2 regions of the Paenibacillus sp. S-12 genome follow, and region 1 is predicted to be linked to the other one. Evidence: riboswitches for the same ligand, from Rfam matches in the RefSeq annotation. Region 1 holds a riboswitch; the other holds the start of a gene.
What was found. Region 1 has a riboswitch for S-adenosylmethionine ahead of NO352_RS01790 (methionine ABC transporter ATP-binding protein). Riboswitches for the same ligand answer to the same signal wherever they lie in the genome.
Positions count from the first base shown of each region.

Region 1 (15,007 bases):
CGGATATTGATTTCATCGGCTTGCTTCATATGAAGCGATCCGCGCATGAATTCGTGCTGCGTTCCCTGGGGATTCCCGAAGACCGTTCCGTTTATTTAGAGGACTATGGACATATCGGTCAATTCGATCCGATAGTATGTATTGAATTAGGCGTAAACCGCAAGTTGATTCAACCAGGCAGCATTGTTGTACTGGCAGCTGCGGGCATCGGCTATGCATGGGGGGCACTTACTTTACGATGGGGGGATCAAGCATCATGAAGGTTCAATTGAAATCTGTTGAATTGCCGAATGGGGAAACGCTCGGATACCGTGAACGAGACGGTGGCAATGAAGTTGTCGTGCTGATTCATGGCAATATGAATTCTTCCTGCCACTGGGACGTTGTGCTGGAACAGATGGATCCGGGATATAAGCTATATGCAGTCGACCTCCGTGGATTTGGGATTTCCACCTATCATACACCGATTGAATCCCTGTCTGATTTCGCAGCAGATGTGAAGCAATGGGCTGATATGCTCGGTTTAACTCGTTTTGCTCTTGTCGGCTGGTCGACTGGCGGCGGGGTGGCAATGGAATATGCCGCCGCTTATCCAGAAGATATATCACGGCTGGTGCTGCTGGCAAGTGTCTCGACGCGCGGTTATCCATTCTATGAGGATGGAGCGAACGGCTTGCCTGATGTTACACGTCGTATTACGACGATAGAGGGCATTCGATCACTGACTCGCAATAAACTTATTCAATCTGCGAATATGCGCCGGGATCGCCAGTTTATGAAGCAGCTGTATGAGGCTGTCATCTATGATCGCAATCAGCCGGATGAGACGCGATACGAAACCTATTTAGACGATATTTTGACGCAGCGCAATCTGATGGACGTGTATCATGCTCTGAACACCTTTAACGTAAGCGTATTCGATCACGAGGCATCAGCGGGAAGCGGGGCAGTGAAGCGAATAAAAGTCCCTGTCTTAGTTCTGCGGGGCGTGCATGATTTCGTCATTACTGAGGCGATGACGAAAGAGACGCTGGCCGATTTGGGAGACATAGCGGAGTTCATTTCCTTATCGGGATGTGGACATTCTCCGTTAGTTGATGATTCTGCACAGCTGTTGCATGAGATGGAGTCTTTCTTGACATCAACATCAGATGCAGCACCGGAAGCTTCAACTGCCCCAGCTGCCTCAGTTGGCCAAACAGAATAAAGGGAGAGAGGAGATTAATCATGAAGCTTACAGGGAAAACGGCAATTATTACAGGCGGAGCAAATGGGATTGGACTTGCGGCGACCCGCTTATTTCTAGAAGAAGAGGCGAATGTTGTCATCGCTGATTTCAATGAGGCGGCAGGACAGCAAGTGATTGAAGGACTGGCGAGCGAACAGCGTGATCGCGCATTATTCGTAAAGACCAATGTAGCTGATGAGGAAAGTGTGCGACAACTGATGAAGCAGACGGTTGCGCAGTTCGGCGGTATCGATATATTGATTAACAATGCCGGAATCACGCGTGATGCGATGCTGTTGAAAATGACTCCCGAGCAATGGCAGGATGTAATTAATGTGAATTTGAACGGAGTATTCTTATGTACCCGGCACGCCGCCCCTTATATGGCTGCGCAAGGCAAGGGCAAGATTATTAACACCTCATCAATCGTTGGCGTTCAAGGCAATATTGGGCAGACCAACTATGCAGCAACGAAAGCAGGCGTTATTGGCATGACGCGTACATGGGCCCGCGAGCTAGGCTATAAAGGCATATGCGTCAATGCAGTTGCACCGGGCTTCATTGCTACAGAAATGGTGGCAAAAATGCCTGAAAAAATCATTGAAGGTATGCGCGATAAAGTGCCGCTGCGTCGTCTAGGACAGCCAGTTGATGTTGCACAGGCGTATCTGTTCCTGGCGTCAGATGCGGCTGATTATGTGAACGGAACGGTGCTGGAAGTGAACGGAGGGTTGTCCATTTGAATGGAGTAGACGCTCATCTCAGCTTGGCAGGTAATAGGATCGATCAAGGAGGCAATCAACAGCGCGCTTCACGTTGCGGGACACGTGTCATGAGTGCAGATGAAGCAGTGGCGCTCATTGCTGATCATGCAACAGTTGCGGTAGGCGGCTTTGCCGGATGCGCGAATCCTGAAGCGCTGACGTCAGCGCTCGAGCGCCGCTTCTTGAACGAGGCTGCACCAATTGGGCTTACGGTTGTCTATGCAGCAGGGCAAGGCGATGGTGCTGTGCGCGGTGCTAATCATCTTGCGCATGAAGGAATGGTGAAGCGGGTTATTGGAGGGCATTGGGGGCTCGCACCGCGTCTGGGTGCGCTTGCGCTCGATAACCGCATCGAAGCATACAATCTTCCGCAAGGTGTAATCGTGCATCTCTATCGCGATATTGCCGCAGGCCGGGCAGGAACGTTAACTCATGTCGGGCTTCATACCTTCGTTGACCCAAGGAATGGCGGAGGAAGATTGAATGCGAGGACGGAGGAGGAACTGGTAGAGGTGGTGCAGCTCGGGGGACAAGAGCAACTTTTTTATCGAGCCTTCCCGATTCATTGTGCATTCATACGCGGCACTTCGGCAGACGAGCGGGGCAATATTTCGATGGAGCGAGAGGCGGTAACATTGGAGATGCTGGCTCTTGCACAAGCTGCACGGAATAGCGGAGGGATTGTGATTGCCCAAGTAGAGCGCGTAGTGCCAAAAGGAGCCCTCCATTCGAAGCAGGTAGTGGTCCCAGGCATGCTGATCGATGCTGTTGTCGTTGCTGCTCCAGAGGAACATGCGATGACGTTCGCTGAGGGATACAATCCTGCATATGCGGGCGATGCTGTACCCGAGTCATCCTCTGCATATGTGACTCCGATGGCGCGAGACGAGCGTCTTGTTATTGCACGGCGTACCCTAATGGAAATACCCCCGCACAGCGTTGTTAACCTTGGCATTGGACTCCCGGAGGGAGTCGGCTATGCAGCGCTTGAATTCGGTCGGACGGATATGACGATGCTGCTTGAATCAGGACCTGTAGGGGGAATCCCCGCCAGAGGCTTGAGCTTCGGTGCATCAGCCTTTGCAGAAGCGGTTATCGATCAGCCGGCACAATTCGATTTCTTCGATGGGGGCGGTATTGATGTAGCCTGTCTGGGAATGGCAGAGGCGGACGGATGCGGGAATGTGAATGTCAGTCTGTATGGCGGCAAGCTGACCGGCTGCGGTGGCTTTATTAATATTAGTCAAAATGCGAAGCGGCTTGTCTTCTGCTCCACCTTTACCGCTGGCGGGCTTAAGGTGGAATTGGCTGATGGGGGGCTGCGTATTCTACAGGAAGGGCGATTCCGCAAGTTCGTCAAACAGGTTGAGCATCTTACATTTTGTGCAGATTATGCGGAACAACGCGGCATTGAAGTGCTGTATGTAACAGAACGAGCCGTGTTCCGCTTGCATGCGGGTGAATTGGAACTTATCGAGATCGCAAAGGGCATCTCGTTGGAAAAGGATCTCTTAGCCAACATGGACATTGTGCCTCGTATAAGCCCACAGCTAAAGTGGATGGAGGAGAGCTTGTTTCAACAGTGAAGTCTCACAAGCAAGTTGGCTATTATCTATAAAATGATATCTGGATTTGAAAAGGTCGAGTTAGGGGGACCATTTGTGCCCAAACTCGATCTTTTGCTCATAATTTACTGCCCTCAGCTCAGCTTTACCTTATAAAGCTTCCCGTTCTACTTCATATTTTTATATTTAGTTATAGTTCGATGTACGGGATAATCATCGCTTTTCAGGATTATTTCCCGGGAAAGCTCTTTTTCTCATTTAAGGATGCGAACGGGTTGGTTTCCCACACTTTGTTGAATTCTTTAACGATCCGTATAACGTATATTCTTTCAAACGTGCATTTGCGCGGTATGAAGGCATTAAACCGGATGAATACGTGGAATCAGCGGTATGAACAGAAAAGGACACTTTTGGGGAAGTGTCCTTTATTGCTGCAATCGAAAGGAAGCTGTTTCGTCAGCTCTTACCCGGATGAATGAAGCCAGCGAGCGATGCGGTCTCCCGCCACATCCGATCATGTGAGCTAGTCATATCAGCCTGCATAGGAGGCTGTATCGGTTGAAGATGCTGGTACATACGCTCATCTATGAACCAATCGCCCTCTTCAATTTGCCGGGCAGGTTCGTCCTTCCATACATCGATTAAGGTTGGGCTGTATGCACGGTGTAAACGAGACAGTTCAGGTTTGTCAGATGGGGCAGTATGCTTGACAAAGCGATGCGGCCAATAATCTGCCCGTGATCCAGTATGCGGAACAGCTCTCATAAATCGAACAGCACCGTTATAAATATGAGGGGTGTGTAGCAATAGCGCATACAGCTTTTTGCCAAAGGTAATCCGTTCATCCAAGTCCGTAAAGTTTCCAAGATTTAACCCGACGAGCGGAACCGCCTCCTCTTCTCGCGGCGAAGGCACGCCGAGCGGGAAAATAACCTGATTCATTTGCATCCACCCATGCAGCTGAAAGTCCCATTCATTAAGTACGTGTGCGCGATATGTAGGGTTTTGTATCACTCTGCCTTCAATTACGTTCTGTTCGTTAATGATAAGTGCCGTCGTGAGCAGCGAACTTGTCTGCTGCACCCAAAAGCCATCCCAGAATGGGGTCATGAACGAAGATACGCCGAAGGCCGGGAGGAGGTGGAACAGGCTTTTCCCAGCACGGCGGCTCGCTGCATACAGGAGCAACTGTGGATATGCATCGTGAAAAATGAGCGCATTTGAGCGCTCCAGCACGCGATACGTCCATAGTCTATGGTTCGCATTCATTATGCGCGGCAGCCATTCGCCCTGCAGATCGGTCATGCTCCAGCCACCATTACGAGAGACCATATGTGCGAGCAAAGCCCAATGCAATTCGGGGTAGGATTGATAGATCCGTCCATAGGCTGCAGTACGAGAAATGTTGTTGCGGTTGGATGTACGCACGGAGTTTTGAATTTGCCGAATGAGTTTCCATTCTTCCGGTGAAAATTCTGCATCTCCTCGATCTCGGAAGACACTGACAGTTCCATGTTGGCGAATCTTCTCATTCAGCAGTCTGCTGGCCTGTTCTTCTGCTCGCTTGGCTGCTGCGCGATTCCAATCAAGGGATGGGCGCTCCCGCCAATGTACAACTTGTTGATATAGTTCATTCCAAGTTGAACGAACGACACTGTATGCCGTATCGAACGTGTGGCGCATAAGCTCTACCGCATGGCGCATCCGCTTGGAAAAGTTGGACAGCATCGATTGTTCCCCTCCATTTCGAGACGACGATACGTGACCGAATTCAATGATTTTCTTCATAGTATGCCCAAAAACAGGCGTAGACGTTCATGTGTGCAGTTTGACTTTTCTATTCTCCAAATGTTATAAGTTCAAGAAAGCAGGAAGTATTCGAAGTGCACCTGTTGGGAGTAGGAAATAGAAGTTCTATGTTTGATTTCGTGAATTAGTTGGGAGTGAAGCGTGTATGGAAAGAATAGAAACAGTTGAGCGTTTCAATGAGGTCATCTCGCAAGAGGAGCCGGTTGTAGCCGTATTTAAAACATCCTGGTGCCCAGATTGCCATTTTATCGATCCTTTCATGCCTGAAGTTGAGGCCAACTACGCAGGTAAGGTGACATTCGTTGAAATCGATTCCGAGAAGCTTCTTGATGTTGCACAGCAATATCATATTTTGGGTATCCCAAGCTTCGTAGCCTTTAAAGGCGGCAAGGAAACCATTCGCTTTGTGAACAAGCTGCGCAAGACTCGTACAGAAATCGAGCAGTTCGTTGATCGGGCAATAGCTGTATCTGCTGCAATATAACAAAATATCGTCAATAGTGCACATATAAGAACCGTCCCATCTTCATTGATTGGGACGGTTTTTCTTATCGTAAGAAGGCGGGTAATTCCGAAAAAATGAAACCGGTATCCGAGCTCATCAGCTATCTGTGTTCTTTGTGGAAAAACCTAGAGGCAGCTTTTCATAAGGAAGATGTAATATTTGTCACAATTTAGCCGTACATTCAGCTAGGAAATCTTGTATAATGGAGGACGATTGGAACTGTTTTCATAATTTGTAATGGTAAAAAATTGAACAACGGGTCAGGTGAAACTAGTGAACGGGAACATCTACCGTATATTGAAGCGGTTATCTTACGCGGTTTGCATCGGTATGTTTATCGTAGTGTTAAACGGAGCGCTTGTTACGAAGACAGGCTCCGGAAGTGGCTGCGGCACGGATTGGCCACTATGCAATGGCAAGTTTGTTCCGGCATATACGATCGAATCCATGATCGAATATTCTCACCGATCTGTGACAGGTGTTGTGGGATTGCTTGTTCTGGCCTTGTTCATTTACGTTATTCGCTATGCGAAGCATCATCGTGAGGCGCTGTGCTACTCTTCACTCACCTTGTTATTCACCGTTATCCAAGCAATTATGGGAGCGCTTGCGGTAGTCTATACTCAGTCTCCGCCTGTTATGGCGCTTCACTTCGGCTTCTCACTGCTGGCCTTCGCCTCTTCCTTTATGATGAGCGTAGTGGCACGGCGTTATGAACGAGGCAGTGGGTCGGTGTCGGCCGACAGCTTTATTCGTGCAGAGTTTCGATATGGAGTATGGTTTACTCTTCTGTATACCTACATCGTGATTTATGTGGGCGCATTTGTCAGACATACGGATTCTTCGGGGGCGTGTATGGGATGGCCGCTATGCAACGGCGAATGGATTCCGGAGCTGTCGGGGGGAACGGGGATTGCTTTCATGCATCGTGTCGCCGCAGCATTATTGTTTGTCGTCATCGCGATTATGTCTCATTTTGCTTACCATAGTCACAAGGACAATCGAGAGATTCAACTGTGCGGCATATGGGCGCTTATTTTATGCGCAGCCCAAATTGCAAGCGGTGCAGTCGTGGCCAGCACGATCACGAACCCAGATTTATTCCTCTTTGCAAGCTTATTACATACGGTATTAATTTGCGGCTTGTTCAGTGTGTTGTGTTATATGAGTGTGCGTGTATGGCAATTGCGTCGTAAGCAGGAATGGACAAATGGCGGGGCTTCCGCTTCTGTAGGGAAATAGAAAAAGTACAAGTGAGTTAGCAGCTTGAATTGTGTGTATAAATTAAAGAAGCAGATCGCTTAATGGTGGACAATGCGGATTGTCAGCGAGGGATAAGCGAGCTGCTTCTTTTTCTCAGATACACATTCATTGAATTAAGCGCCTTCCTTCACTTGCTGAGTTTCATTGGAGTGCGCACCAAGCAATACGATGGATGCTGCTGCTTTTGCTGCTGCCAACCAGCGAACATTCCAAGGCTTGCTTACGACCGCTGTATTGTTGTTTTTCATGTCAATCTACCTCCTGTTAATTTTGCTTGTGTTCCCTTTGATGTCCTCATTGTACATGCAATATCCCGCTCGTACCATGCAATCGGCTTACGGCTATCTTACAATGTCGTAATAATGTTGCAAGTTGTCTGTCCAGTCAGGCTTTAGGTTCACTTCAAAAACAGCTATACTACAGGAGAGGAAGTTTTCAATTTCATAAATGCCGTTTCGTTTGTAAATGCAATTTTTTGCAGACATCGTGCGGCATCCACGTAACTGTTAATGAACAGCAGCACAGATATGCTTATTTTTTCAAGGAGGGCTCGTAGTTGTCATTTACGAATATTCGCGACTTTGTCGACACACTGAAGCGTGAGAATGACCTAGTCGTTATTGAAACGGAAGTAGATCCGTATTTGGAAATAGCAGAAATTCATCGGCGCGTCATAGAAGAGGCTGGCCCTGCGCTCTTGTTCACGAATGTGAAGGGCAGCCCATTTGCAGTGACGACGAACCTGTTCGGTACGATGCGCCGGGTAGATATGGCTTTCGGAACGCGTCCAGAACAATTCGCCAATAAGTGCGTAGAAGCCGTAAACCGTCTTATGCCCCCGTCTCCGAAAAAGTTGTGGGAAGAGCGCTCAACGGTTAAGGAGCTGTTCAGCCTGATGAAGGTCGGCATGAAGAATGTATCTGCCTCCCAAGCCCCGATTATGGCAGTGAAGCGTACGGACAAGCCGATGCACGGTTTGCCGGCCTTAACGAGCTGGCAGCTGGATGGCGGACCGTTCATCACGCTTCCGCTTGTATATACGGAACATCCGGTTCTGAAGAGCGCCGATCACAATCTCGGCATGTATCGCATCCAAATTTATGATGACCAGACTACTGGCGTGCACTGGCAGATTCAAAAGGGCGGCGGCTTCCATCATCATGAGGCAGAGCTGCGCAATGAAGCGCTTCCGGTATCCGTTATAGTCGGCGGCCCGCCGGCTCTTATTGCGGCAGCAATTGCGCCATTGCCTGAGAAGCTGCCTGAGCTGTTAATGGCATCCTTCGTTATGGGTGAACGACTTCCAGTTGTGGACAGCGGTTTCGAAGGACATCGTATCCCAGCGGAAGCAGAATTTGTTATCCAAGGCTATGTTCCACCGCATGAACGCCGCATGGAGGGGCCATTTGGCGACCATTACGGCTATTACTCGTGGGCACATGAATTTCCATTCTTAAATGTGAAACACATGTATCACCGTAAAAATGCAATTTACCCGGCTACAATCGTTGGCAAGCCGCGTCAAGAAGATTATTACCTAGGCGAGTACCTGGTCAGATTGTTGTCGCCGGCGTTCCCGATGGTCATGCCAACGGTGCGCAAGGTACATCCATATCCAGAAACAGGCGTTCACTCGCTGGCGGCAGCTGTCGTTCGGGAGAGCTACTCTCGCGAAGCGCTACTATCAGGCTTCCGCATTCTTGGCGAGGGCCAGCTCAGCTTGACGAAGTTCTTGATGCTGACCGATCAGCCGGTCGATTTGGAGAACTTTGCAGAGCTTACAGAAGCGGTTCTGGAGCGTTTCAAGCCAGAAACGGATTTGTACGTCATTAATAATACGTCCCATGACACACTTGACTATACGGGGCATAAGCTGAATCATGGCAGCAAGGGCATCATGCTTGGGGTTGGTGAAGTCGTTCGTGAATTGCCTGGCTCGTACGAAGAAGGCCCGATCGACGAAATTAACGATGTGGCTGTATTTTGCCGCGGCTGCTTGACGATGTCCGGCGCTTCGTATGAAGCAGAGCCGCAACTGGCGGAACGACTGCTTCAGCGTCTCGCTGCACAAGAGACGAAATGGCCGCTCGTCTTCCTTGTTGACGATGCTCAGGTGGCAAATACTCAATTGTCATTCTTGTGGACAGTGTTTACGCGATTTAACCCCGCATCTGATATATACGCGGCAATGGAAGTCCGTAATCACCATCTCTCATATAAATTGCCAATCGTTATCGATGCCCGCATGAAGCCGGGGTATCCAGATGAACTATTCCCGCGTGAGGATATTGTGGAATTGGTCGACCGTCGTTGGAAAGACTATTTCCCAAACGGAATTAAGCGGGGGTGAATTCCATGCTGCGCAGCTTGTTCGGGGAGCCGCCCCGTGTTGACAGTGGAATGTTGAAGGATGCCATGGCAGAGATGGACAATTATTTGGAAGCCGTACACAGTCAGATGGAAGGTACAGGCGATCCTGATCACTTCTGGCGCAAGGTGGAAGTGTGGACGGTCGGAATTAAGACCTCCTTAGACGAATTGGAGCAAAGCGTATACGCATCTGACAAATTTGCCGATCGGGTATCGAAGCATTATGAAGCAGAGATGACGCAAGCCGAACAGGACGATTATTACCGGTATGTCTATTTTTATAAAAATGGGTTTATTCGCGTATTTTCGATTTTGGACAAGCTTGGAATGCTTCTGAATAATGTTCTTGCACTGGAAACGGAGAAGGTGAAGCATCATTTCTCTTATTTTACGGTGCTCCGCCAATTGCGCTTCAAGGGGCAGCATCCTGAGTTGGAGCATGCTCTCACGGCTCTGAAGGAGGGGCATGGGGATGCGCTTCAGCGGTTGCGCAAGCGGCGCAATATGGAGATTCATCATATGAACCCAGAAATGCAAGATGATTTATGGCAGCGTCATCGCAGTTTGAATGGCAAGATTCAGCTGGAGGACATTCAGGCGAACGTAGCTGATTTGCAGCATGGCCTGGAGATGGTGTGTGGGGCACTGACCCTTGTATTTCGGTTGCTTCCCGTTAAGTAATGGAATTGAAAAGGGAATAAAAGTTAATTGACAACTTTCACCTGCTGCTATATACTCAATTTAATTTCATAACTGTGTTCTTATCAAGAGTGGCGGAGGGACAGGCCCTGCGAAGCCCGGCAACCGATCTTGCAACCCGGATGTATAACAATGTTATACGATTGCAAGATGTCAATGGTGCTAATTCCTTCAGAACATGATGTTCTGGCAGATAAGAAAGGGAGAGTCGATTTTCCATCTGGTTTCTTTACAGAATACCGAGTATCCGCCCCCTTTTGGCATCTGCCAAGAGGGGGCTTTTTGCATAGCAGGCCAAACCGCTTCTGATACATTCACCAAGAAGAAAGTTAAGCAAAATGGTATATTCGGCCACAGTTCATGAGAGGATACAGCAGACGAATAGATATAGGAGATTGCAATTGCCCTCCTACCTATTCAAGAATTGCAAGCATGGAGGAAGGTGACGATTCGTTGATTCGTTTGGAACATATAAGCAAGCGATATGATTCGCGCGGCAAGGCACAAGGCCTGTTGGCGCTGGATGATGTAAGCCTGACTGTTGAAGCAGGCGAAATCTATGGTATTATTGGGCACTCAGGTGCAGGTAAGAGTACGCTGCTCCGCAGCATTAACCTGCTGGAAAGACCTACAACTGGCCTAGTTGAGGTCGATGGAGTTGACTTGACGAAGCTGTCGAAGTCCGCACTTCAGCAGCAGCGTCGCAAGGTTGGGATGATTTTCCAGCATTTTAATCTGCTTAGTTCAGCGACGGTATATGACAATATTGCCTTCCCGATGCGCTTGGCGGGAAAAGCCAAGGGGAAAGTGGAAGAAAAGGTGAATGAGCTAATCCGGCTTGTTGGGCTCGAGGAGCACAAGAACAAATACCCGTCCCAGTTGTCCGGGGGGCAAAAGCAGCGCGTAGGCATTGCACGTGCGCTAGCGAATGATCCGAAGGTACTGCTCTGTGATGAAGCTACGTCGGCGCTTGATCCGCAGACGACCAATGCAATCTTGGATTTGCTTCTGGATATTAACCGCAAATTCGGGATTACAATTGTGCTGATCACTCACGAAATGCATGTCATACAGGCAATATGCGACAAGGTTGCAGTCATCCATGGCGGTAAGATTGCAGAGGAAGGCAAGGTTGTAGACGTATTCTTGAAGCCTCAGCATGCCGTCACGAGAGAGTTCATTCTTGAAGAGCGCAGCGATGCAGATATTCAGCCTTGGGCTGCCTTCAAAAGTCAGGCTGCGGCTCATTCCCGTGTTGTTAAAATCAACTACCTTGGCGATGTTACGTATGAACCGGTACTGCACCGTATTCTAACGGAAGCGGGAGTCAGCTTCGCAATACTGCAAGGGACGATTTCTCGCATGAAGGATATTCCATACGGGCAGTTGGTCGTTCGCCTAGACGGCGACACGGATGCTGTGGAGCAATCGCTGCAATCTTTGCGGGCACAAGGTCTTGAAGTGGAGGTGATCGCGTAATGAAGCTCGATTTCTCTACTGTCAATTGGAGCGATGTGTCCTCCGCAACCGGACAGACGCTGCAAATGATGCTCTTCTCTGTTTTGTTCACGTTTCTCATCGGCCTGCCGCTTGGCGTGCTCCTGTATTTAACAGGCCGCACGAAGAGTGTTGGTGGAAAGCTGGTATACAGTGTACTGTCGTTCATTGTAAATGTGCTGCGCTCGGTGCCGTTCGTTATTCTCATGATTGCTATCATACCGATTACGCGTATTATTGTAGGCACATCTATCGGCGTAGAAGGAACCATTCCTCCGCTTGTTATCGCGGCTGCACCGTTCTTCGCACGGCTAGTTGAGACTTCGCTTCGCGAGGTCGACCGCGGCGTGATTGAAGCGGCTCAGGCAATGGGTGCATCTACATGGCAAATTGTATGCAGAGTTCTGCTGCCAGAAGCAATGCCGGGCTTGATTGCAGGAACAACGATTACTGCGGTAACACTTGTATCGTATACGGCAATGTCAGGTCTCATCGGCGGCGGTGGTCTCGGTGATCTCGCGATTCGCTATGGATACCATCGTTATGAATTCGAAATGATGATTGTTGCTATCATCATTATGATTGTGCTCGTGCAAGTGCTGCAATGGATCGGTGATGCGTTCGTTCGCCGCTTTACGAGAAAATAATAAAAAATTATTGTGCTGAGGCGGTCATTTTGTGGTCGCCGACAGCACAAAGTATGATATAATCCAAGTAATACAATTGGAATTATCGGGAGTGTTCATCATTTTTAGGCGGGATGACATGATAAATTGCATCTCAATACCTAATACTTAATGGAAGCATGCTCTTGGGAGCTTCAACTTACACCAAATATATAATCAAAACGGGGATTTTGGAAGGAGTAGTGAATCACATGAAAAAGTGGACTTTTGTATTGACGCTTATTACGCTCGTAGCGGTGCTCGCTGCTTGCGGCAACAAGAATACTGGCGATAACACGAACGCTTCTGGTGAGGCAGGCAAGTCTGGCACGGAGAAAGTGAAGCTTGTCGTAGGCGCAACGCCGGTACCTCATGCGGAAATTTTGAATCATATTAAGCCAAAGCTGGCTGAACAAGGAATTGATCTGGAAATTCAGGAGTTTACGGATTATGTACAGCCTAACGTACAGGTGCATGAGAAGCAGCTTGATGCGAACTTCTTCCAGCATAAGCCGTACATGGACAATGAAGTGAAATCAAAGGGATATAATTTGGTGAGTGTTGGCAATGTTCACGTAGAACCATTCGGCGCTTATTCCAAAAAGATTAAATCGGTTAGCGAAATTGCAGATGGCGCAACGGTATCGATTCCGAACGACGCAACAAATGGGGGGCGTGCGCTGCTGTTGCTGGAGAAGCAAGGACTTATCAAGCTGAAAGATGGCGTAGGTCTTGAAGCGACAGTGAACGATATTGCGGAAAATCCAAAAAATCTGAAGTTTAAAGAGTTGGAAGCTGCAATGCTGCCGCGTACGCTTGATGAAGTAGACTTTGCGCTTGTTAATACGAACTATGCATTGCAAGCAAATTTGAATCCTACGAAGGATGCGTTGTTCATTGAAGATAAAGATTCCCCATACGCGAACATCCTGACTTCTCGCGATGACAACAAGGATAGCGACGCAATGAAAAAATTGCTTGCTGCTTTGCAGTCCGATGATGTGAAGAAATTTATCGAAGACAAGTACAAAGGTGCAATCGTCCCTGCCTTCTAATGATGGCGCGTCGATTCAGTAATCCATGAACAAATGCCCTGAAAGTAAGCTGCCTTTTGAGAAAGGTGGTGTTTTCAGGGCTTTTTTATTTCACTCTGATAGATGGGAAGCGTCGTATTTCTGATTCCTGTAAGGAAGCTTCGATCCGTTCCTAACGCAAAGTTGTTCTGTTAAGACAAATGACTTATACTGAACGTGGAAGTTCTTTGAAGCGCTCAGAAGGAGGATTATGACGTGGAACAGCAGCGTAAAATTGCTCTTATTACGGGGAGCGCCAAAGGCCTCGGGAAGATGACAGCTATGGCATTGGCCGAAGCCGGGCATAATATTGTTCTGAATTACGTACATAGTGAGACAGAGGCTGAAGCACTGCGTCACCAGCTTGAGGAAACAGGAATACGCTGTATTGCCATTCGTGCTGATATATCCAAGCCGGAGGAAGTCAAGCGGCTCGTTCAGGAAATGAATGAGCGCATAGGTCCAGCTGATATTGTGGTGAACAATGCAGGGCCTTTCATTAGGGAGCGGCGATTGTTCGCCGAATATTCGGAAGAAGAAATCATGTATTTATTGAATGGAAATCTAAGCGGTGTCATTTTGCTTGATCATTTGTTACTTGGATCGATGAGGGAAAAAGGCTGGGGGCGCATCATCCATTATGGTTTTGGTCATGCCTCCGAAGCTCGCTCTTGGCCGCATAGGGCCGTGTATGCTGCTGCTAAAGTGGGGTTAGTGTCTTTCACGAAGACATTGGCCGTAGAGGAAGCGCAAAATGGCATTACGGTAAATATGATTTGCCCAGGCGACATTCGGGGCGACAACAAGGAGCGGAAGATCGAAGAAGTGCTTCATTTGACAGATGAGGAAACGCCGCGCGGCCGTCCTGGCAGCGGGGAAGATGTAACGCGAGTTATTCGGTTCCTATGTGAGGATGCATCGGACTTTGTTACAGGCAATATTATTAATGTCTCAGGTGGACTCGACCCGATTCGTACAACGATAAGCTCGAAATCTTAATGCTGCATGTACGCCCCGTTGGCTGACTGGCACAGCGCATGCTGTGCTCGGTTGGAACGAGGGCGTTTTCATATTCTGAGGAGACTATGCTCCAGCGATTTTAGCGTGGTGGGTGGTAGATAGACATGAGTTGGCTGACAAAGCAATTGGCGCAAGAAATCGTCACGCGGACGATGCAGGTTATTGGCTACAATGTAAATGTGATGGATGAGCGCGGACGCATTATTGGTTCAGGCGATCCATCTCGTATGAACCAGAAGCATGAAGGGGCACTCATTGCCATAGAGCGCAAGGGCCGGTTCGAAATCGACGAAGAGAGCGCACGCAATCTTCATGGTGTTATGCCAGGGACGAATCTCGTTATTCAATTTCGCGGCGAGGTTGTTGGTGTGATCGGGATTACCGGCGATCCAGCGGAAGTGACAAAGTATGGGGAGCTCGTCAAGATGACGGCCGAGATGTATTTGGAGCAGGCAGATTTATTAGAGAAGGCGCGTTGGGACAAGCGGATGAAGGAGGATTTTCTGCTATCGGTCATTCATGCGGAGCAAGGGGATCAGGCTATGCTTC
Region 1 is NZ_JASIUF010000003.1:79,858-94,864, forward strand. It holds gene NO352_RS01740 (3-oxoacyl-ACP synthase) at 1-260, shown strand, start outside; gene phaZ (intracellular short-chain-length polyhydroxyalkanoate depolymerase) at 257-1,207, shown strand; gene fabG (3-oxoacyl-ACP reductase FabG) at 1,228-1,971, shown strand; gene NO352_RS01755 (acyl CoA:acetate/3-ketoacid CoA transferase) at 1,968-3,578, shown strand; gene NO352_RS01760 (DUF2515 family protein) at 4,014-5,285, opposite strand; gene NO352_RS01765 (thioredoxin family protein) at 5,512-5,850, shown strand; gene NO352_RS01770 (COX15/CtaA family protein) at 6,145-7,113, shown strand; gene NO352_RS01775 (hypothetical protein) at 7,248-7,382, opposite strand; gene NO352_RS01780 (UbiD family decarboxylase) at 7,691-9,484, shown strand; gene NO352_RS01785 (Cthe_2314 family HEPN domain-containing protein) at 9,490-10,185, shown strand; SAM riboswitch class I at 10,263-10,403, shown strand; gene NO352_RS01790 (methionine ABC transporter ATP-binding protein) at 10,657-11,682, shown strand; gene NO352_RS01795 (methionine ABC transporter permease) at 11,682-12,347, shown strand; gene NO352_RS01800 (MetQ/NlpA family ABC transporter substrate-binding protein) at 12,578-13,420, shown strand; gene NO352_RS01805 (SDR family oxidoreductase) at 13,655-14,437, shown strand; gene NO352_RS01810 (sugar diacid recognition domain-containing protein) at 14,563-15,007, shown strand, end outside.

Region 2 (15,007 bases), on a different contig from region 1:
TCCGGAAGAGGATGCGAAGAGAATGGCTCCTCAGGGAGGACATGTGCCGATGGATAAATATTTCGATGCCAAAACATATCGCGAAGGCGTGTATGAAGGTTCCGTATATGAAGGGAAGAATGAACGTAAGGGAACTTTCTTATTCTCGCTGCCGGCTGAGCAGCTGCCAGGTCTGAACAAGCACGGCATTAAGGAGAAGGGGTTGTCTGTTACGATCCCTTCACGGACTCCAGATGAAGCCAGATCCGTAGAGATTATTAAGGCACTTGCCGCAAAGAAGTAAGTTAGAAAGCGGTGAATGGAAGAACATTGCGGATAGCGAAATCCAAGCAATCGTAGAGCATCAAGTTAAGACAGAATAGGTGAAAGGGGGGAGCGCTCGTGATCATTGGTGTAACAGGAAGCACCGGGAGCGGAAAAACATCATTTGCACTGCACTATGCAGCAACTTTCGGGCATGAAGGATTTTATATGAAAACCCAACATACACCGCCTCCGGATGAATTGCCTGCGCCACCCCATTTCACATGGCAGACCATAGATACGGAATATGCATTGCCAGAGGTTCTTCATCGGATTAATGAGCAATCGAATATGTTTCGAGCAGATCGGCGCGTGCTGGTTATTGACAGCGTTACTGCTTATTTATACGGTGCGCATAAGAAAATTATGGATGAACTGGGCAATAAACAGGATCATGCAGCATATACTGCACGGCTGACAGCTGCGCGAATGGAGCTGCAAGAGGCGTTGTTCATATTTCAAGGTAAGCTGTTCATTATTACGAATGAGCCGCCGGGATATACACCGTTTACCAATCAATTGGAAGTGGAATACATTGTGCAGCACGCTGCATTGAATCGTGAGCTGGTGAAGCGAAGCTCGCAATGGTTCCGCATGACATCAGGCATACCAGAGGACATTAGCGCAAAACGGAAGCGAAAGTAAACCTTGTGACGCGTGCAGGAGACTTGAAGCCCAAGATAGATCGGTAGTGAGGGGGGCATTTGCAAATGAAATTATATACGCGGACGGGAGATGAAGGAACGACCTCATTGATTGGAGGACGTGTACCGAAGGATCATCTGCGGGTAACGGCATATGGTGAACTCGATGAGTTGAATTCCTTCGTTGGATGGGCGATCACATGCTGTCGGAGAAGTGAGATGGAGATGTTGCGCGAGCAATTGTCCACGATCCAGCATGAGCTATTTGATTGTGGTGCAGATATTGCTTATGCAGAGAAGAAGCAAGGCAAGTTTATCTATAAAATACGATCCGAACAAGTGGAGCAACTGGAAAAATGGGTGGATGAGCACGAGGCTGCGAATGCGCCGATAACGAAGTTTATTTTGCCAGGGGGATCGGAAACGGCGGCGGCCCTGCATGTTTGTCGAACGGTATGCCGCCGAGCTGAACGGCAGCTTGTTACACTCTCACATCAAGAGACAGTTCACGTGGACGTGATGAAGTATGTGAATCGATTGTCAGATTATTTCTTCGCAGCAGCACGCCGTGCCAATATGCTTATTGGTGTTCAGGATCAGGAATATGTGCGAAGTGCTGACGTGTTCGGGAAGAAGGAACAGCATGATTGAAGAACGAGAGCAGCAATCGGACACCTTGGCAGGGGAAGTAGCAGCTGAGCTGTCGTATGTAGTTCCTGAAGGGGAGGAAGGGATTCAGCTCCGCACTGTTCTTCGCTCAAGGATGAACTTATCCAGACGCTTGTTAAAGCGGCTTAAGACATTAGAGCAAGCGATAACGGTAAATGGCGGTACCGAATATAATGGCAGAGTGCTAACTGTGCGCGATAAGCTCCGTGCAGGTGATGTGATTCGTGTGGAGATTGCAGAAGACTATGTCGAGACGATAGAACCCGAACCGATCCCGATTCACATTGTGTATGAGGACGAGGATATTCTCGTGCTCAATAAGCAGGCAGGATTGGTTGTACATCCGACTAAGGGATATCCAAATGGAACACTGGCGAATGGGGTCGTTCATCATTGGCGCATGCGGGGGGAGCGTACCCGGTTTCGTCCGGCGAATCGGCTCGATCAAGATACCTCTGGTCTGCTTATTGTTGCCAAGCATGGACATGCGCATCATCAGCTAGCAGATCAGATGCAGAATAATGAGGTATGGAAGCAGTATGAAGCATTTGTGTTTGGCGTGCCTAAGGAGAAAGAAGGAACCGTGCGCGCGCCAATCGATCGAGATAAGGAGCAGCCGCACCTTCGTGTCGTAACGCCAGACGGTTACGACTCCATTACACATTACCATGTGCTGGAAACCTATCAAGGGCAAGCTTCACGTGTAAGCTGCCGTCTGGAAACGGGACGCACACATCAGATCCGGGTACATATGAAGCATATCGGATGTCCACTGCTCGGCGATAAGTTCTACGCGGATCCGAGCTTGGTAAATACTCCCCTGCTTCATGCGGTAGTCGAGCCATTAACACGGCATGCGCTGCATGCCTCTGAGCTGCGATTCAAGCACCCGATGAATGGGTCGGAGCTTCATTTCACGGCTGAGCTTCCTCCAGAATTAGTGGAGCTGCATGAACGGCTTCTAGGATAGGACGGTCATTCACAATTGAGGATAAGAAAGGAGAAAATGAATGATGAACGTTACGGTGTATCAATATGCAAAGTGCAGCACTTGCCGAAAAGCAGTGCAGTGGCTGAAGGGAAAGGGCTATGAGGTTACATTGATCCCAATCGTTGAGGAGCCGCCTAGCAGTGAGGAATTACGCAAGCTTGTAGCTAAAAGCGGCTTGGACTTGAAGAAGTTCTTTAATACGTCTGGCGAGGTATACAAGGAGATGCAGCTTAAAGACAAGCTCCCTGCGATGAGTGAGCAGGAGCAGTTGGATCTGCTGGCTTCGAATGGCAAGCTGATCAAGCGTCCGATTGTCACAGATGGGAAGCGGGCTACGGTTGGCTTCAAGGAGGACATGTTTGCAGAAGCGTGGGGAACAGCTTCCATGCATTAAGTGAAATGCTTCGGTCATGTTAAGCCTCATGAACAAGTAAGATTCCACATGGAGCATTTAACTTGCAAAGAAAGGGGAGGGGAATTGTTGGAAGGAAGTCCGAGCTATTCTAAACAATGGTTATGGAATCGTAAAGAGGACCCGTCCAACACTAACGGCCCTCCCATGTTTTGTTATGCCTTGATTCATCTTGCTTGGTATTAGCGTGAGGATACAGTAGGCTTATTTTGACATGCGAGTAATGTAGGTGTTGGATGCGGTAAGCTCCCTTTTTGCGAGGGGGCTTTTTTGCGTGCATTTTTCTACGGCAGTAGATGTGAATTTGAGGAAGAGGGTGAACGGGCATGATATTTTTGACTTTGGAAATGTTGATGAAGCTGTGCTTGGCACTATTATTTGGCTTGTTAATTGGACTCGACAGACAAATAAAGCAAAAACAGCTTGGCCTAAGACCAAGTATGGTTATATGCATAGCCAGCTGCTTGGTTACGATTGTTTCTATTGAGGCATTCGGGAAATTTGGCGGAACCAATCATCCGAATATGGATCCGATGCGCTTGGCTGCACAAATTATTAGCGGGGTTGGTTTTATTGGGGCGGGCGTTATTTTGCGCAGAAGCAATGAGGTAATATCTGGACTTACCTCTGCAGCGCTCATCTGGTCTGCATCGGCACTCGGTGTGGCGATTGGGGCCGGTTTCTATTTGGAGGCAACCTGTGGGGCAGCACTGTTGATTGCAGCTGTCAATCTTATTCCGAATGCAATTAAGATGATTGGGCCTGCAAGACTGAATCGGCATGATGTGTCGTTGAAGATCGTCGTAGAGTCCAACCACCAAATGACCGATCTAATTAAGAAAATTCAGCGCAAGGATCGGCCAGCTGCCGAAGAGTTTCATATCCGCCACTTTAAGCTGAAGGATTTGGATTCGGATCGTCAGCGAATCGACCTGGTTCTTTCTGTGCCGAGTCAGCAGTATCTGACGGAAATTTATTATTACATTAAGAACATCGAGCACGTAATCAGTGTGGAGATTGAGCAGCTTTAGCTCTAAGGATAGCTAACGGCTGTATGAAAGGAGAGGAAGACCGTGATTAAATTAAAAACTATCAATTTAGATGGGCAATCAAATGGTATGGATTCCGGGCTTGGCAGAAACCGTTATCTAGGTCATGGAGGAATTATGATATACTTGTCTTTAGGCATTGAAGCGAAAGGGGTTATCCATACCAATGGAAGTACAATTGAATGGGAATAAAGAGCAGCGCTTACTGCTCGTTGATGGAATGGCGCTCTTATTTCGCGCCTATTTCGCTACAGCATACGGCGGTTCGATTCGCCGAATGAAGGATGGAACACCAACAAATGCGGTGTATGGTTTCATGAGATATTTTTGGGATGCAGTTGAGCGGTTCGAGCCGACGCATATTGCTTGCTGCTGGGATCTCGGAAGTAAAACATTTCGTTCAGAGCAATTCACAGACTATAAAGCAAATCGTCCCGATTGTCCAGAAGATTTAGTGCCTCAATTTCAACTGATTCGGGATGTGATGGATGGATTCGGCATTCCTAATATATCGGCTGAAGGCTATGAGGCAGACGATTGTATCGGAACCTTGGCGCGCCTATTCCGTGAAGATATGCATGTGTATGTATTGACAGGCGATCATGATATGCTGCAACTGGTACATGACAAGACTACGGTTGTCATCATGAAGAAAGGGCACGGTAATTACGCAGTATACTCCCCGTTGTCACTGCTGGAAGAGAGACAGTTGACTCCAGAACAGGTTATTGATGTGAAGGGGCTTATGGGGGATACAGCGGATAATTATCCTGGCGTTCGAGGTATCGGTGAAAAAACTGCACATAAGCTGATTCAACAGTACAGCAGCATTGAAGGGATCTTGGAAAATTTATCGGAGCTGGCGAAGGGTGTGCGAACGAAGATTGAAGCAGACCTTGATATGCTTCACTTGTCGCGTCAGCTTGCACGCATTCAATGCGATGTGCCGGTGGAATGCAAGGTAGATGTATGTGTATTTGCACCAGAACGCGAATCTGTCAGCGAAATATTTGAACGGCTTGAAATGAAGAGTATGATTTCGTATGTTGGCTTGTAGTCAATGGTGTGCAGCGACTAAATGAAAGGGAGGGGCAACTGCTCCTCCCTTTTGGCATATTTGATCCGTATAAAGTGCAAGATACCGAAAATAATTGCGCAAGTCTTAATCTGTAAATTGTGCCTCGCCAATCACCATGTACAGGAAGCCGCGCAGCTCTTCTCCCTCTTCCTCAGACAAACGATAAAAAGATTCCAAGTATCCTTCTTCCTTGAGATCGTCCTGACCAAGTATTGCGGTTAGCCCGCTTTGTAAATCGGTAACGAGCTTCTTGCCGTAAAAACGGCCTGTTGATGTAATCGCGAGGTCAAAGCGGCGATAGCTGTGCCCAACGAAGGTGACGAAGCGAGTCGTTGTCGTCTCTGTGGTGTCTGACAAAAAATCAAGATCGTGCTTGCTCATTTGTTAGCCTCCCTTAACTGCTGTTCCAATAAGAATGACTTTATTATATAGTAGCGTCCAACATTTAGAAATAGAAATACAGGAATTGACACTTGTGAGAAGCATGCTATAATGGTAATAAATTCATAACTAGGACGAGGAAGCACCTCATTGCGATACGTATGTACGTATTGTGATGGGGTGCTTTCTTTTTTTGTCCGAGAAATGAATAGAAGAACACAGCAGTAGAGGATGTTAACTCATTATCGATCCTATTGACTAAGGAGGCGTAGTTAATGCAGATTGTATGGATGGCTAGGCTGGAGCGAATGAAGCTGGAAGGAGTTGATAAGGTTCTGGATAAGAGAGATTCGGGAGATGAGTCTCGTCAGTATAGTACATATGGATTAGTGACTGCAGGAGAGGATGAAGGGAAATGGATTGTCCTCTGGGAACCGGATGGGCAGCCGTCTGAAGTATGGTTTGAGGGAACAGTATGGGCGGAAATGCGTGCGGCGATGCGATGCGGATTGGCGCGTCTGCTCCATTCCGGGTATCGACTGTCGATAGGATTTGTACCGGAAGCTGATATACATGAGCGAAGAATGAAGGAGCGCAATGAGTGGATCGCTTGTTACGCGGATTTGTATGCTCGTTCCGAGGTGTATGAACAGCTTGCGAAATGGCGCAGGGATGTTGCGAGCAAGCTGCGGCGAGCTCCATACTGGATTGCGACTAATCGCATGCTCCGTATGGTTAGCGCTCTGCTACCGCAGACCTTAGAAGAACTGAAACAGCTCCCTGGATTTGGTGAGGCGAAGCTGAACGCCTATGGTGAAGATATTATTGCGATTGCCAAGCAATTCGAACGGACGACGACCTTTCCGCCGGATTGGATATCCACAGTTGTGTCACAAGAGGAGTTCGCGAAGTGGGTATATTCGGAATGGGAGTCGAAGCAGAACCAAGAGCTTTCCAAGCTTACAGATCGGCGCGTATTGCTAGAAGGACTGCAGCAGCAGCTTTCTATTGAGCAATTAATGGAGCGTCTACAGGTGGATCGGCGTGAATTGATCATGCGCATTGAGACGGTAGAGCGTGATGGCTACAATGTGAACAATCTGGCTGAATCAGAGCTCTGTTCGATGCCGGAAGAACAGAGAGCAGTCATTGAGCAGGCTTTTGCTGAACTGGGTGAAGAGTACTTGAAGCCAATTTATGTGCGGGCATTTGGCGAGGAAGCGCTGGATGGTTCCTATACTGAGGTGCAGGCGAACTATGAGCGTATTCGCCTCCTTCGGCTTCTCTATCGCAGTAGAGTGAGGAACAGTACCACGCAGGCAGCGAGCTGAGAGAGCGAATATCGCGTGTTTCAGGCGGCAATCGTTTGATGCTGGATATGTGTTGAATGGAATTACCGTTATGACTTGCAACACCCCGTTCCACAATTTAACATGGAACGGGGTGGATGTATTTTATATAGTTCCGATTCATTGGTGGATATGCGTGGTTGCTCGGCGAATGGCGGGTGCCACCTCAGCGGCCAACAGTTCGATGGCTGCAGCGACTTGTGAGAAAGGGAGGCCGCCGATATCTATCTGGGCAATAAAACGGTTATGGCCGAACAATTCATGCTGATGGAGTATCTTCTCGGTGATTTCTTGTGGGCTTCCTACAAAGAGGCCATGATTTGGAGCGGCAAGTTGCTCGAAGTCGCCAAGGGTTATGATGGACTCGCGGCCGCTGCGTCGCATGAAGTGCTTGCAGTAATTCGCGAAATAAGGATAGAATTCATCTCTTGCCTGCTGTGAGGTCTTGGCGACGTAACTGTGATCTGTTACGGCGATTTGGAGAGTTTGCGGGTTGTGGCCAGCCTTTACCCCTGCTTCTCGATATATTTCCACCAGCGGCTTGAATTTGGCGTATTCGCCCCCTAATATCGCAAGTGCCATATTCGCTCCCAATGTTCCGGCACGTTCGGCACTTTCTGGCGAACCGCCAACGCCGACCCAAATGGGCAGTGCCTGCTGCACTGGACGCGGTGCTATTTCGGCATCGTTAAGAGGCTTGTGAAGTCTGCCGTTCCAAGTAATGCGTTCTTTGTCGTTAAGTTGAAGCAGCAGTTCAATTTTCTCTGCGAACAATTTTTCGTAGTCTGCCTGATCGTAGCCGAACAAAGGAAACGATTCGACGAGCGCTCCTCAACCGGCGATAATTTCGGCCCGTCCGTTCGAAAGTAAATCAAGCGTGGCGTTATCTTCGAACACGAGCACAGGATCTGAACTGCCGAGCACCATGGTTGCGCTCGTCAACCGAATTTGCTCGGTGACGGAGGCAATTGCCCCCAAGACCACCGGTGTAGCGGATACAGCAAAATCCAGCCTATGGTGTTCGCCGACGCCGAACACATCGAGGCCCACCTCGTCAGCTAACTTGGCCGCGGCTACAATCTCCTCAAGACGTTGTCGCGGGCTGATGACTCGTCCGGTCAGCGGATCTTGAATGACGTCCCCAAATGTATACACCCCGATCTCGATACCGGAATGGCTCTTGCTATTTCGCGAGATGTTCTTCTTCAATCCCATTTCACCTCATATGATTTAGTTGAAACTATGCACTGGATTCTGTTCGTTGCAATTCGAATTATGATGTCTCTTGAGGAAATTGAAAAGTAGGCACTATAAAGTGGTATAGTATTGTTGAGGATACCATTGATGGGAAGGAATTGTGATTTTGGAAACAAAAGGGGAGTGTCCCGGAGCCAATTCCGCTATAGATGTTATTACGGGGAAATGGAAACCGAGAATCTTATATCGATTGTCGCAGTCTGATTCCGTGCGCTTTAATGAACTACGACGATTCATACCGGAAATAACTCAGAAAATGTTGACAGCTCACTTGCGAGAGCTTGAAGAGGATGGGGTTGTTAGTCGGGAAATATACCCTGAAGTACCGCCGCGAGTAGAATACTCGCTTACGGAATATGGACAAAGTATTATTCCGATCCTGCAATCGCTCCAGGATTGGGGAATGAATCACTTGTCTCGCTTGCAACAGAACCATGATGGATCGACTGGTACACGTACTCAAATGTAGTGATATGCTTTTTTTATAACAACTGGAACATAGATCGATTGTGATAGGAAACATGAGAGGGAGGGTGAATGCATGCGGATTGCGGAAATCACATTGCAGACGGATCGTCTCCATGAAATGAAGCAGTTTTATAGTGTGGTGTTGGAATTCCCGATTGAGGAAGAAACAACAGAGTCGTTCACTGTGCAAGCTGGACAATCGCGGCTAATCTTTCAGCAATCCTTTTCCAGTAAGGGATTTTATCATTTTGCATTTACGATTCCAGCGAACCAACTCGAAGAGGCAGGACAATGGGTTCAGCGTAAAGGTATTTCCTTGTACACGAAAGATAATAAAAACCAGTATTTTTTTGAAGATTGGAACGCAACGGCCTCTTACTTTTATGATCCTCAAGGCAACTTAGTTGAATTTATAGCGCATCACGCACTGCAAAATGCGGCACAGTCTCCTTTTGGAGCGCACAGCATGATTAGAATTAGCGAAATAGGTCTACCACTCTACCAATTTGAGAAAGGACTTGCGCGCATTTGTGAAGATTTTTCCTTACAGGTATGGCGAGGTGATGGCAAGCAATTTGCTGGAGTGGGTGACGAAGAAGGATTGTTCATCCTGATTGATATGACTCGTCCTTGGTTTCCTGACGGCAGAATGCCTGTTGTGGCTCCTGTAAAAGTCGTTATCGAAGGGAAAGCAAATCATTTCGTAGAGCTTTCCGGTTTGCCTTACCATCTTGGCAGCGCAACAGTCCATTGATAATGAGATAGGCTGCATGAACACTAAGTATAGTTAACTGCTTTGCTAGGAAAATGAGAATATCGATGCATAGAACAAATAAGGGGTGATTCCAAAGCCATCGTTCATGACTTTGGAATCACCCTCGCCAGTTGTTAGATCCAATCTTTTTTGCGGAATAAGTAGAACATAAAAATACCTAATGCAAGCATGAATCCGATCATATACAGGGAGCCATACTCCCAGTCCATAATCGGAATATATCCGAAGTTCATGCCGTAAATACCTGTAATGAGTGTTAGCGGCATGAATATGGTTGTAATGGCTGTGAAGACTCTCATAATATCGTTCGCGCGATTGGCTATGCTAAGCTGATACGATTCCCGCAAGTTTCCCATAAGGTCGCGGAATGTTTCGAATGTCTCTGATACCTTGACGGCATTTTCATAAATATCCTGGAAGTACTTCTGCAGGTCGTCGCCGATCAAGCGCAATTCCTTGCGGTACAGGACAAGAAGTACCTCTTTTTGAGGGCCAAGCCCCTTCTTCAGCCATAGAATTTCACTGCGCAAACTTATGATTTCATTCAGATGTTCTTTCTTTGTGCTCATAATGAGCTCTTCCTCAAGCTTGTCGATCTTCGCTTCAATACGATCCGCTACCGTGAAGTAGTTGTCTACGACCAAGTCAATGAGCAGGTAAAGCATAAGGTCTGGTGTGCTTGCTTGCTGTTCCCACAATACGGGCTTCACCATGCGGAGCTCATTAATCTTCTGCTTCGTTACAGTAATAATGAAATGCTTGCCGAGGAAAATGTTCAATGAGCGTAAAAAGATCTCTTCATCGTCAAAACGGATGCTGTTGAACACGATGAAGTAGTGACCTTCATAAATCTCAATTTTGGGGCGCTGTTCTTCTTCACTCATACAGTCCTCTACAGCCAAATCATGCATGTGGAACAACGGTTGTAGAATAGCTAGATCCTCAACGTCAGCATCGATCCAGTAGAAGCCGTTCTCTGGCGGTGTTAAGGTGACATTGATATCTTCCTCAGTCGTGAAGACGCCCTCATTGACCAGACGGATTTTCATTGCACTCACTCCTTGGCGCTGTCGCCATTGCGACATGCGCATCGTCTAATGTTAGCAGACGATTCGAACAAGGCTGGTGCAGCATGCGCAGTCCGTCGTTCGCGCACGTGATATAAGCCTAGGCACAATGCTGAGCTAGGTTCTCTTCGGAGGCACGAGTCCCGACAGAGGACTGCGAACTTGCCGCTGCCTGTCGAATCGTTATATTCGGTTGTACGTACGTACTACGGAACGACCTCGGGTCGCCATCCATCCGAACTCACCTCAACTTGAATAATTGTACGTGGCATTATGCACCATGCGTCTCGTTAGGGAACCATGAGCTCCCAGCTAATCATAGATGGTTAAGGCTTTGACGCACCTTGTTAAGTATAACGCTCGTACTTGATCCTTTCAAGACTAAATCCATTGGCGGAATTCGTCAGTAATTAGCCTATGCGATGGTGTTTGAATGGTGATTTTTTTTGTTGTGTTCACCCTCTTGACGAACAGCTTCTCTTTGCCGTACATTATTACCAAGGCCAAATCAAATGAATATTCATATAAGCAATCTTATCAAGAGTAGGTGGAGGGACAAGCCCGATGAAGCCCGGCAACCGGCAATGCACACGTATATTACGTGTGACGCACGGTGCTAATTCTTGCAGGACGATGGAAGTCGTTACTGACAGATGAGAGAGGCTCATGGGAACGTACAGCATGACCTTTCTCAAGTCGAGGAAGGTCTTTTTTGCGTCCTCCAATTAGTCAGCTAATGCAAGGCAGGCCGAGTTGCGGAATGGCTCTATGCATTATGTTAGCCATCACCGAGTACATTATCCAATTTCGAGGGGGAGAGCGTCATGCCGATTAAAATTCCGGATCATTTGCCGGCCAAAGAAATATTGACCCAGGAGAATATTTTCGTCATGGACGAAACGAGAGCCTATCATCAGGACATTCGTCCGCTGCGAATCATCATTCTCAACTTGATGCCGACGAAAGAAACGACGGAAACCCAATTGCTCCGATTGGTGGGCAATACGCCATTGCAAGTCGAGGTGACGCTTCTTCATCCAGCGAGCCATACATCCAAAAATACATCTGCTCAGCATTTATCTTCCTTCTACAAAACGTTTGAAGATATCGAGGGAGAGCAGTTTGACGGCATGATTATTACGGGAGCGCCTGTCGAACAGATGAAGTTCGAAGAGGTAAACTATTGGGAAGAGCTGTGCCGCATCATGGATTGGTCCAAGGAAAACGTTACTTCTACGTTCCATATTTGCTGGGCATCCCAAGCGGGTCTCTACCATCACTATGGCATCCCGAAATATGGGCTTGATCAGAAAATATTCGGTGTCTATGAGCACGTGCTGACCAAGGAAAATGTGAATCTGACACGAGGTTTTGATGAGATGTTCCTTGTCCCGCAATCCCGCCATACAGAGGTGCGGAAAGAGGATGTCGAGAAGGCTTCCGAGTTAGAAATATTAGCGGAATCGGAAGAAGCAGGTGTGTATTTGGTTGCGACACATGATGGAAAGCAAATTTTTGTGACCGGCCATTCCGAATATGATCCCTGTACCCTGAAATGGGAGTATGACCGCGATATCGCCAAAGGGATGGAGATGGACATTCCGAAAAACTATTTTCCGAACAACGATCCGTCCCGCAAGCCGTACTCCACTTGGCGTGCACATGCTAGCCTTCTTTTCTCCAATTGGCTGAACTACTACGTATACCAAGAAACACCTTACGAATTGGGCAAAGCCGTACCGCGCAAGGAAGGAGCTCATGAATTATGATCGAACGTAATGAAGAGAACTACCGCATCGAAAGTCAGCTAGCTCAAATTGGATCGGTTCATGAACCGAAGACTGGAGCTATTAATTTCCCTATTTATCAAGCGACCGCATTTAGGCATCCGAGACTTGGCCAAAGCACAGGGTTTGATTATATTCGAACGAAGAGCCCTACGCGGAGCGTGCTTGAGGAAGCGGCTGCAGGATTGGAGCAAGGGGATGCAGGATTTGCTTGCAGCTCGGGGATGGCTGCCTTGCAGACATTGTTTGCGATGTTCGGTCAAGGTGATCATCTGATCGTCTCCTTGGATTTGTATGGCGGAACATATCGTCTGCTGGAGCGGATTATGTCTCGCTTTGGCGTTACGGCTTCCTATGTAGATACGAATGACTTCGATGCGCTTGAGTCTGTTCGTACACCGCGGACCAAGGCTGTTTTCATAGAGACGCCTACCAACCCGCTGATGATGATTACAGATATTGAGAAGGTAGCGTCATGGGCAAAAGTGCATGGTATTCTTACTATCGTTGATAATACACTGCTAACACCATTTTTCCAGCGCCCGATTGAGCTCGGTGCAGATATTGTTGTTCATAGCGCAACGAAGTATTTAGGAGGGCACAATGATGTTCTCGCTGGTCTCATCGTGACAAAAGGCAAGCAGTTATCGGAGGAAATCGCCTTCCTGCACAATTCGATTGGCGCTGTGCTGAGCCCGTCAGACTCCTATCAATTGATGCGCGGCATGAAGACACTCGCTTTGCGCATGGAACGGCATCAATATAATGCGATTAGGATTGCAAATTGGCTTTTGGAACACCCTGCTATAGATACTGTATATTATCCTGCGCTTGAACAGCATCCAGGATACGAAATACAGCGGCGTCAATCAACAGGAAATACAGGGATTTTCTCCTTCCGTTTGAAGAATGCTGCCTATGTAGAACCGATTTTGCGCCACCTGAAGTTAATCGCCTTCGCGGAAAGCTTGGGTGGAGTAGAGTCGCTCATGACGTATCCGGCGGTACAGACTCATGCGGACATTCCGCAGGAAATTCGGGATCAGATTGGCGTTGATGATCGACTGCTCCGATTCTCGGTTGGAATTGAGCATGTTGAGGATCTGATTGCCGATTTGGAGCAAGCGATTCAAGCGGCTAGAGTAGAAGTGGAGGATAAGGGACATGAGTGAACACAATTCGATTCAATCATCGGATGACCATGCTGGCAAGCAATCGCGACGTTTTGCGACGAAGTTGATCCATTTTGGCGGCGAAATCGACGCTGGAACGGGAGCTTCAAGTGTGCCGATCTATCAAGCAACGACGTTCCATCATGAGGATATCTACAACCCTCCTCAATTTGACTACTCCCGTTCAGGAAATCCGACACGTGAGGCATTGGAGCAATATATCACTCTGCTGGAAGGTGGGACAAATGGCTTCGCCTTCGCATCAGGAATGGCGGCTATCTCTTCAACGTTTCTTTTACTGTCAGCAGGCGAACATGTCATCGTAACGGAAGACGTATATGGCGGGACTTATCGACTGTTGACTGCAATTTTAAATCGTTTGAACATTGAATCTACCTTCGTGGATATGACCGATATGGAGCAGGTGAAGGCAGCACTTCGTCCGAATACGAAAGCTGTCTATTTAGAGACGCCGTCCAATCCTACGCTTAAAATTACGGATATTGCAGAGATTACAGCGTGGGCGAAGGAGCATGGACTGCTTACGATGCTTGATAATACCTTTATGACTCCATATCACCAGCGCCCGATCGAGCTGGGGGTTGATCTGGTTCTACATAGTGCCACCAAGTTCTTGGGCGGGCACAGCGATGTGCTCGCAGGTCTGGCCGTTACAGCGAATGAGAGCTTGGGTCGCCGTGTGAAGCAACTGCAAAATGGACTGGGCACCGTGCTTGGCGTACAGGACAGCTGGCTGCTGATGCGTGGAATGAAGACATTGGAAGCGCGCATGAATCATAGTGAGCAAAGTGCCCGTCGTCTTGCTCAGTGGCTAAGCGAACGATCGGATATTGCTGCCGTTTATTACCCAGGCTTGGCGAATCACCCTCGCCGTGAAGTGCATGAGAAGCAGTCTCAAGGATACGGAGCAGTGGTGTCGTTCGATGTTGGTTCAGATGAGCGGGCGATGAAAGTGTTGAATAAAGTGTCAATCCCGCTTGTTGCAGTTAGTCTTGGTGCAGTTGAAAGCATCCTGTCTTACCCTGCAATGATGTCTCACGCAGCTATGCCGCGTGACGTCCGCCTGCAGCGCGGGATTACGGACGGGTTGCTTCGCTTCTCTATAGGCCTTGAACATGTCGAGGATCTGATTGCCGATCTGGAGCAGGCGTTGTTATCATGATCCAATCTACCAGCACCCTTCTCTTGGGAGGGTGCTGTTTTTTATGGGCAAGTTATGTTACGATTATTTAGTGAAGCTGCTTCTTTGGACCGATACAATGGACAGCATTGATGCTGAAGCGGCGTATGCAATAATCCGTACAATTCAACCCTGCCATGCGCAGGGCTACTTCGCTTTATATACGAGCATTAAGGCATTTTGAGAGGGGAAGTGACTGTGACGATGTCACCGATAGACCGCATTTTGGACAAAGCGCTTCGTGGCGAACGAATCAATACAGACGAATGCGTGACCTTGTTCGAATCTGATCAGATCGAGAAAATGGGGGCAGCAGCCGACCAAATCATGAAGAAATGGCATCCGGATCCGATTGCTACATTTGTAATTGGGCGTAATGTCAACTATACGAACATCTGTGATAC
Region 2 is NZ_JASIUF010000016.1:206,539-221,545, reverse strand. It holds gene NO352_RS16405 (hypothetical protein) at 1-283, shown strand, start outside; gene NO352_RS16400 (bifunctional adenosylcobinamide kinase/adenosylcobinamide-phosphate guanylyltransferase) at 382-948, shown strand; gene NO352_RS16395 (cob(I)yrinic acid a,c-diamide adenosyltransferase) at 1,014-1,598, shown strand; gene NO352_RS16390 (RluA family pseudouridine synthase) at 1,591-2,586, shown strand; gene NO352_RS16385 (arsenate reductase family protein) at 2,627-3,001, shown strand; gene NO352_RS16380 (MgtC/SapB family protein) at 3,346-4,050, shown strand; gene NO352_RS16375 (hypothetical protein) at 4,093-4,260, shown strand; gene NO352_RS16370 (5'-3' exonuclease) at 4,235-5,125, shown strand; gene NO352_RS16365 (DUF3055 domain-containing protein) at 5,231-5,527, opposite strand; gene NO352_RS16360 (HRDC domain-containing protein) at 5,803-6,858, shown strand; partial or broken gene NO352_RS16355 (LLM class flavin-dependent oxidoreductase) at 6,997-8,091, opposite strand; gene NO352_RS16350 (winged helix-turn-helix transcriptional regulator) at 8,234-8,602, shown strand; gene NO352_RS16345 (VOC family protein) at 8,675-9,355, shown strand; gene corA (magnesium/cobalt transporter CorA) at 9,490-10,425, opposite strand; SAM riboswitch class I at 10,975-11,103, shown strand; gene metA (homoserine O-acetyltransferase MetA) at 11,268-12,212, shown strand; gene NO352_RS16330 (aminotransferase class I/II-fold pyridoxal phosphate-dependent enzyme) at 12,209-13,402, shown strand; gene NO352_RS16325 (trans-sulfuration enzyme family protein) at 13,395-14,585, shown strand; gene NO352_RS16320 (hypothetical protein) at 14,629-14,787, shown strand; gene mqnC (cyclic dehypoxanthinyl futalosine synthase) at 14,808-15,007, shown strand, end outside.
Region 2: it holds a riboswitch for S-adenosylmethionine, as region 1 does, so the genes downstream of both, metA (homoserine O-acetyltransferase MetA) here and NO352_RS01790 (methionine ABC transporter ATP-binding protein) in region 1, are expected to answer to the same signal.